One region of the Lentzea sp. NPDC042327 genome, then DNA from elsewhere that is predicted to be linked to it. Evidence: riboswitches for the same ligand, from Rfam matches in the RefSeq annotation. Region 1 holds a riboswitch; the other holds the start of a gene.
The links. Region 1 has a riboswitch for glycine ahead of gcvH (glycine cleavage system protein GcvH). Riboswitches for the same ligand answer to the same signal wherever they lie in the genome.
Positions count from the first base shown of each region.

Region 1 (3,487 bases):
GGAGAAGCTGATGGCGTTGATCGTGCTGCTGGAGTCGCGGATGCCGGACGTGATCGAGGCCCAGCGCCGGTACGACGCCAGGCCCTGACCGGCCTCAGCACTCGATGACGTTGACGGCGAGACCGCCGCGCGCCGTCTCCTTGTACTTCACCGACATGTCCTTGCCGGTGTCCCGCATGGTCTTGATGACCTTGTCCAGCGACACGAAGTGCGAGCCGTCGCCGCGCAACGCCATGCGCACCGCGGTGATCGCCTTGACGGACGCGACGGCGTTGCGTTCGATGCACGGGATCTGCACCAGGCCGCCGATCGGGTCGCAGGTGAGGCCGAGGTTGTGCTCCATGGCGATCTCGGCGGCGTTCTCGACCTGCTCCGGGGTGCCGCCGAGGACCTCGGCGAGACCACCGGCGGCCATCGAGCACGCGGAGCCGACCTCGCCCTGGCAGCCGACCTCGGCGCCGGAGATCGAGGCGTTCTCCTTGAACAGCACGCCGATGGCGCCCGCGGTGAGCAGGAACCTCACCACGCCGTCGTCGTTCGCACCGGGCACGAACCTGGTGTAGTAGTGCAGGACCGCGGGCACGATGCCGGCCGCGCCGTTCGTCGGCGCGGTGACGACCCGGCCGCCGGCCGCGTTCTCCTCGTTGACGGCCAGCGCGAAGAGCGTGACCCAGTCCATGACGCGCAGCGGGTCGGTGACGAAGTGCTCGCCCTCCAGCCGTTTGCGCATCTCGGCGGCGCGGCGGCGGACCTTGAGACCGCCGGGCAGGATGCCCTGCTCGGTGCAGCCGCGTTCGACGCACTCCTGCATCACGTGCCAGATGTGCAGGAGCCCGGCCCGCACCTCCTCCTCCGAGCGCCACGACAGCTCGTTGGCCATCATGATCTCGCTGATCGACAGGCCGGTCTCTCGGCAGCGCGCGAGCAGCTCGTCGCCGGTCAGGAACGGGTGCGGCAGCGGGGTCGAGTCGGGTTTGATGCGGTCGCTGCCGGACGCGTTCTCGTCGACGACGAAGCCGCCGCCGATCGAGTAGTAGACGGCGTGCTCGACCGGCTCGTCACCGCGGAACGCCTCGAAGCTCATGCCGTTGGGGTGCAACGGGAGCGACTTGCGGCGGTGCATGACGAGGTCGCGGTCGTGCGCGAAGCCGATCTCGTGCGTGCCGCCGAGCCGCAGCCGTCCACTCGCGACGATCTCCTCGACGCGGTGGGCGGCGGCCGCGGGGTCCACCTCCTCCGGGAGGTTGCCCTCCAGGCCGAGGAACACGGCCTTGGGGCTGCCGTGGCCGTGCCCGGTGGCGCCGAGCGAGCCGAACAGCTCGACGTGCACGCGGTCCACTTCGGACGCGCGGGCACCGAGCTTCTCGACGAACATGGCGGCGGCGCGCATCGGGCCGACGGTGTGCGAGCTGGACGGCCCGATGCCGACGGAGAACAGGTCGAAAACGCTGATCGCCACTGATCAGTCCTTCGTGGTGGGTGCGAGCGGGTCAGTCCGAGGTGAGCTCGGCGTACTTGGCCGCGGTGAGCAGGTCCTCCGCGGAGTCCACGCGCACCTTGAACAGCCAGCCGGCGCCGTACGGGTCGGTGTTGATGATCGCCGGGTCGTCGACGACGGCGGTGTTGACCTCGAGGACCTCGCCGGTGACCGGGGAGAACAGGTCGCTGACGGACTTGGTGGACTCCAGCTCGCCGCAGACCTGGTTGGAGACGACCTCGGCCCCGACCTCGGGGAGCTGGACGAAGACGATGTCACCCAGCGCGTCCGCGGCGTACTCGGTGATCCCGCAGGTCAACGGGTCCTGGGTGCCCGGCGTCCAGTCGACCCACTCGTGTTCGGCGGTGTAGAGCAGGTTCTCGGGGAACTCCACGGCGACTCCTCTGGCAGATGACGGGCAGGAAACGTGCGCCCCCTCCGCCGTGCAGAGTTGCCTACCCCGAGTGGTCTTGCTGCCTGAGAGTGTGCGGGAGCTTGCCCCTTCGGCGCCCCGACCAGCTCGTCGAGGTCTCTCCCACCCGGGTTCTGGTGCCCGTCAGGGGCACCGCGGCCGTTATTCAGTTCCGGTGGGAACGCTATGTGGGCCCGCCACCGGGTGTCAACGCGGGACCGGTACAGGCGTGGCGCAGGTCGCTTTGTCCCAGCAGCACAACCGGCCTGGTCCCGAACAGTGCAACCCGCACAGTGACATGACCTCCCGGCTGCCCCACATTGTGAGATAGCAGCCAGCCGAAACGGAGGAGTCATCGTGCGGATCGCCGTTCCTCGCGAGATCAAGAACCACGAGTACCGCGTCGCCCTCACGCCGGCCGGGGCCCACGAGCTGACCAGCCGGGGCCACGACGTGTACGTCGAGCAGGGCGCCGGTCTGGGCTCCGCGATCACCGACGAGGAGTACCTCGCCGCGGGTGCGAAGGTCCTCCCGACCGCCGACGACGTCTGGGCCGAGGGCGACCTGGTCCTCAAGGTCAAGGAGCCGATCGCGGAGGAGTACCCCCGCCTGCGCTCCGGCCAGACCCTCTTCACCTACCTGCACCTCGCCGCCGACAAGCCGCTGACCGAGGCCCTGCTGGCCTCCGGCACCACGGCCATCGCCTACGAGACGGTGCAGCTGCCGAACCGCTCGCTGCCGCTGCTCGCCCCGATGTCCGAGGTCGCGGGCCGCCTCGCCCCGCAGGTGGGCGCGTTCAGCCTGATGAAGCCCTCCGGTGGCCGCGGCGTGCTGCCCGGCGGCGTCCCCGGTGTCGCCCCGGCCCGCGTTGTCGTGATCGGCGGCGGTGTGGCCGGTGTCAACGCCGCCACCATCGCCGTCGGCATGGGCGCCGACGTGCAGATCCTCGACACCAACGTCGACCGCCTGCGCCAGATCGACGCCCAGTTCCAGGGCCGCCTGCGCACGCTCGCGTCCAACTCGTTCGCGATCGAGCAGGCCGTCCGCGAGGCCGACCTGGTCATCGGCGCCGTCCTGGTGCCGGGTGCCGCGGCCCCGAAGCTCGTCTCGAACGCGCTGGTCGCGGAGATGAAGCCGGGTTCGGTGCTCGTCGACATCGCCATCGACCAGGGCGGCTGCTTCGAGGACTCGCGCGCCACCACGCACGCCGAGCCGACCTACGAGGTCCACAACTCGGTGTTCTACTGCGTCGCCAACATGCCCGGCGCCGTCCCCCGCACCTCCACCTACGCGCTCACCAACGTGACGCTGCCCTACGCGGTCGCGCTGGCCGGCAAGGGCTGGGAGAAGGCGCTGAAGGACGACCGTTCGCTCGCCCTGGGCCTCAACGCGCACGCCGGTCAGCTGACCAACGGCCCGGTGGCCGAGGCGACCGGCCTGGTGCACACGCCGCTGGAGTCCGTGGTCTGAGAGCCAGTCGGATGGAGGAGCCCCCGCACGCGGAGCACGCTGCGGGGGTTTCGCCTTTCACGGGCGCGCCTCCTCGCGGTCACCGCAGCGCGGCCACCCGCGCCTTGACCCCGTCGATCACGCAGTCC
Region 1 covers NZ_JBEZBX010000009.1:146,706-150,192, reverse strand. The annotation lists gene AB0A63_RS23840 (helix-turn-helix domain-containing protein) at 1-88, shown strand, start outside; gene AB0A63_RS23835 (L-serine ammonia-lyase) at 95-1,459, opposite strand; gene gcvH (glycine cleavage system protein GcvH) at 1,491-1,871, opposite strand; glycine riboswitch at 1,933-2,025, opposite strand; gene ald (alanine dehydrogenase) at 2,247-3,359, shown strand; gene AB0A63_RS23820 (TetR/AcrR family transcriptional regulator C-terminal domain-containing protein) at 3,439-3,487, opposite strand, start outside.

Region 2 (3,487 bases), on a different contig from region 1:
GTTCACGTAGGCCATCGCCACCGAGTAGCCCAGGGTCGGCGACAGCGCGCCCGAGGTCACCTCGCCGACGACCTCGTCGCCGTTCAGCACGGCGTAACCGTGGCGGGGCGCGCGGCGCTCGGGGGTCTTCAGGCCGACCAGCACGGAGTCCACATCGGACTCGGACACCTCGGTCAGCGCCTCGCGGCCGACGAAGTCGCCCGGCTTGTCGAGCTTCACGACCCGGCCGAGACCCGCGTGGTACGGGGTGAGCGAGGTGGTCAGCTCGTTGCCGTACAACGGCATTCCGGCTTCCAGGCGCAACGTGTCGCGGCAGCCGAGACCGCACGGCTTGAGCTCGTGCGGCTGCCCGGCCTCCAGCAGCGCCGTCCACACTGCGGCGGCGTCGTCGGGCGCGACGAACAGCTCGAAGCCCTCCTCGCCGGTGTAGCCGGTGCGCGCGAGCAGCGCGTCCACCCCGGCCACCTTCGAGGGGTAGGAGGCGTAGTACTTCACCGTCGACAGGTCGGTGTCGGTCAGCCCGGCCAGGACCTCCACCGACTTCGGGCCCTGGATCGCGATCAACGCGTAGTCCGTGGACCTGTCCGTGACGACGGTGTCGAACCCGGCGGCCCGCTCGACGAGCGCCTCGGCGACCACGGCGGCGTTCGAGGCGTTGGCGACGACCATGAACTCCTCGTCGCCCAGCCGGTAGACGATCAGGTCGTCGACCACGCCGCCGTCGGCCTGGGTGATCATCGTGTAGCGGGCCTTGCCGACCGCGAGCGCGGAGATGTGGCCGACCAGCGCGTAGTCGAGTGCGGCACCGGCCTGCGGCCCGGTCAGCACGATCTCACCCATGTGCGTGAGGTCGAACAGGCCGGCGGTGGTGCGCACGGCGTGGTGCTCGGCCAGCTCGCTGGAGTAGCGCAGCGGCATCTTCCAGCCCGCGAAGTCGGTGAACATCGCGCCGAGCGACTCGTGCTCAGCGTTCAGTGGCGTGAGGCGGGACATCAGAACGCTCCTCCAGGGTGCGCCGAAGAGCCGGGCCAGGCCGGCTGAGGCAACAGAAGAATGACACGGTCCACCGGAGACTCCTCACCAGAGCGAGCCTCCCCCTCTGTCATGAGCCTGAGAGCTTCGTCGCCGGAGCGACTTGCACCGTGGGCGAGGCTCCTGATGAGCCTGCTTTCCAGAGTTGCCTTCGTCGTGCGGTATCTGTGCCTGAGAGATTCCGGGGAGGAGTTGCTCCTTCGGCGCTCCCGCTGAAGGGAGCTCTCCCGCGCGACATCGACGGCCGTGTTCAGTTGGTTGCCCCAGACGCTAGCAGGCCGAACGTCACAGCGGCACGCCCTGAGCAGTCTTCTCCACCACCTTGCGCTCCGCCCAGAACGACAGGAACGGGATCGTCCCCGCGACCAGCACGAGCGCGGTGCCCTTGATGGACCAGCGCAGCTTCAGCGCCAGGTCGACCGAAAGCACCAGGTAGATGGCGTAGAGGAACCCGTGGATCGGGCCGACGACCTTCATCGCCTGGTCCATGCCGGCGGCGTACTTCAGCACCATCGCCACGACCAGCAGCAGCAGGAAGACACCGACCACGTAAGCCATGACCCGGAACCGGGTCAACGCACCCTTCATCTGCCCGCCTTCGCTCAACGACCGTCCCGCGCGTTGAGGTCCGCGAGCATGCGGTTGTAGGCCGCGAGCTCCGCGTCTTCTTCGTCGTCGAAGTGCTCGACAGGCGCGGGTTTGACGGCGTCAACGGTAGTCACCGGTGCGACGGGGGGTGCAACCGGCTCCGGTGCGGAGAGAGCCTCGTCACGGCGCTGGCGCGCGAGACGGCGGAACCGCCACACCATGAAGAGGGGGAAGAGGCCGAAGAGCGGCCACTGGAGCACGTACCCGAGGTTCTGGAACGTGCCGCTCGCGGACTCGAAGCGCTGCCACTGCCACCACGCGAGCCCGCAGCAGAGGACCAGCGCCGCCAGACAGGCGAGCGCGATCAGCACACGCTGGGGAGTAAGGAGGCCGCGCACGACCTCCACACTACTGGGGTGAGGCCTCCTGTCAGGAGGCCACCCGTGAGGGGTAGCGCGCCACGGGAGCGCGCGTGCCCGTTTGCGAGTGAACTTCGGGGCTGCCGATGCCTCGACAGCCCGCTTCTCCTACGCCACGCCGTCCCGGCGCTGCCTCTGCAGACGAGCAACGCACCAGGCCGCGGCCGAACCGCGGCGGAGGTGCTGGAGAACCGTCATCGGTCCCAGGCGCCTTCCGAGGTCGGCAGGCGTGAGGCCGGCGGCGCGGTAGTCGAGCGCGCGCTGGTCCAGCGGGCTGATGCCCGCGTCCCACCACTGCTCGGCCTCGGCGACGTCGCCCACCAGCTGCCAGTAGCTCGCCGCGGCGGCGAGCAGTGCCTCGGGTGCCTCCGGCGCCCGCTTGCGCATCGCGGCCACGTAGGCCGGATCCGCCGAGTCGACCTTGACCAAGCCACGCGGCCCACTCCTGCCTCCCCGCTGCACGGGGATGCCGGGCGCCGAGGGGGGAGCCTCCGCGAGCCACGCGTTCTTGATCCGGTTCACCTCCTGCATCTCTGCGTCGTCAGACCGTTCAGCCGCCCACTGCTGCAACAGCTCGTGGACCCCGGAGTCCTCGACCATCCATGCCTCCTCGTCGGTCGGGGATCGGCCATTGCAGCGGAAGGTATTCGGTAGGTCTGACAATCGCCAGACCCTGAATCGCCAGAACACCCGTTACCAGTGCGTGATTGGCCTCATTCCACCCGTCCGGCTCAACGCGGAGGGCCGAGGATCACCGAGGGTCACTAGGCGACGGGGGTGGCCGTCCCGAAGAGGCTCCTGACGAAGGTGATGATCGACTCCGCACCCTCGCGCAGCCAGCCGAGGGCCGTCTGGACCCCCGACGCGGACTCTTCCGGCTGGGTGATCAGGAGGAACAGCACCAGCGCGACGCCCGCCAGCACCAGCACCTTCTTGAGGTTCACAGGTCCCTCTCCGTCCATGTCGCTCACAGGTGGGGCGGCGAACCGCCCGTGTCACCCGACATGCTCCCTCATTCACCCGTGCGATGAACAACCACCACGCCAGGCAGGGCGGCGGATCCACCGCCACCGCACGTCTGCACCGGGCCTGTTGTCACTCGAATGGCGGCTAAAGCCGCCGGTTTCCAGCGCCGATGTCCTGGGCACGAGGTGAGCGCGAGGACCCTCGAATCCCACAGCTTGGACAAGACACAGGTGCACCGGGCCTCACCCGGATGCCGAATGCCCGGCATCACGCTCCGTCACGGCGTGGTGTCGTCATTAATGCGCCTCCGACCGTTCACGCAATTGCTCCAGCCCGCCGCAGTTCCGCAATTCGGTCTTCCGCCACACCCATGTTCGCGAGCACTTCCGCGGTGTTCGCCCCGACCGGCACCGGAGGGGTCGGAACCGCCGCCGGGGTCCGGTCGAACCGGGGCGCCGGCGCCGGGTGCCGCACACCGGCGA
Region 2 covers NZ_JBEZBX010000005.1:119,793-123,279, forward strand. The annotation lists gene gcvT (glycine cleavage system aminomethyltransferase GcvT) at 1-993, opposite strand, end outside; glycine riboswitch at 1,090-1,181, opposite strand; glycine riboswitch at 1,182-1,272, opposite strand; gene AB0A63_RS14375 (DUF3817 domain-containing protein) at 1,318-1,620, opposite strand; gene AB0A63_RS14380 (hypothetical protein) at 1,635-2,018, opposite strand; gene AB0A63_RS14385 (helix-turn-helix transcriptional regulator) at 2,148-2,639, opposite strand; gene AB0A63_RS14390 (hypothetical protein) at 2,804-2,983, opposite strand; gene AB0A63_RS14395 (CaiB/BaiF CoA-transferase family protein) at 3,321-3,487, opposite strand, start outside.
Region 2: another riboswitch for glycine. It lies ahead of gcvT (glycine cleavage system aminomethyltransferase GcvT); the one in region 1 lies ahead of gcvH (glycine cleavage system protein GcvH).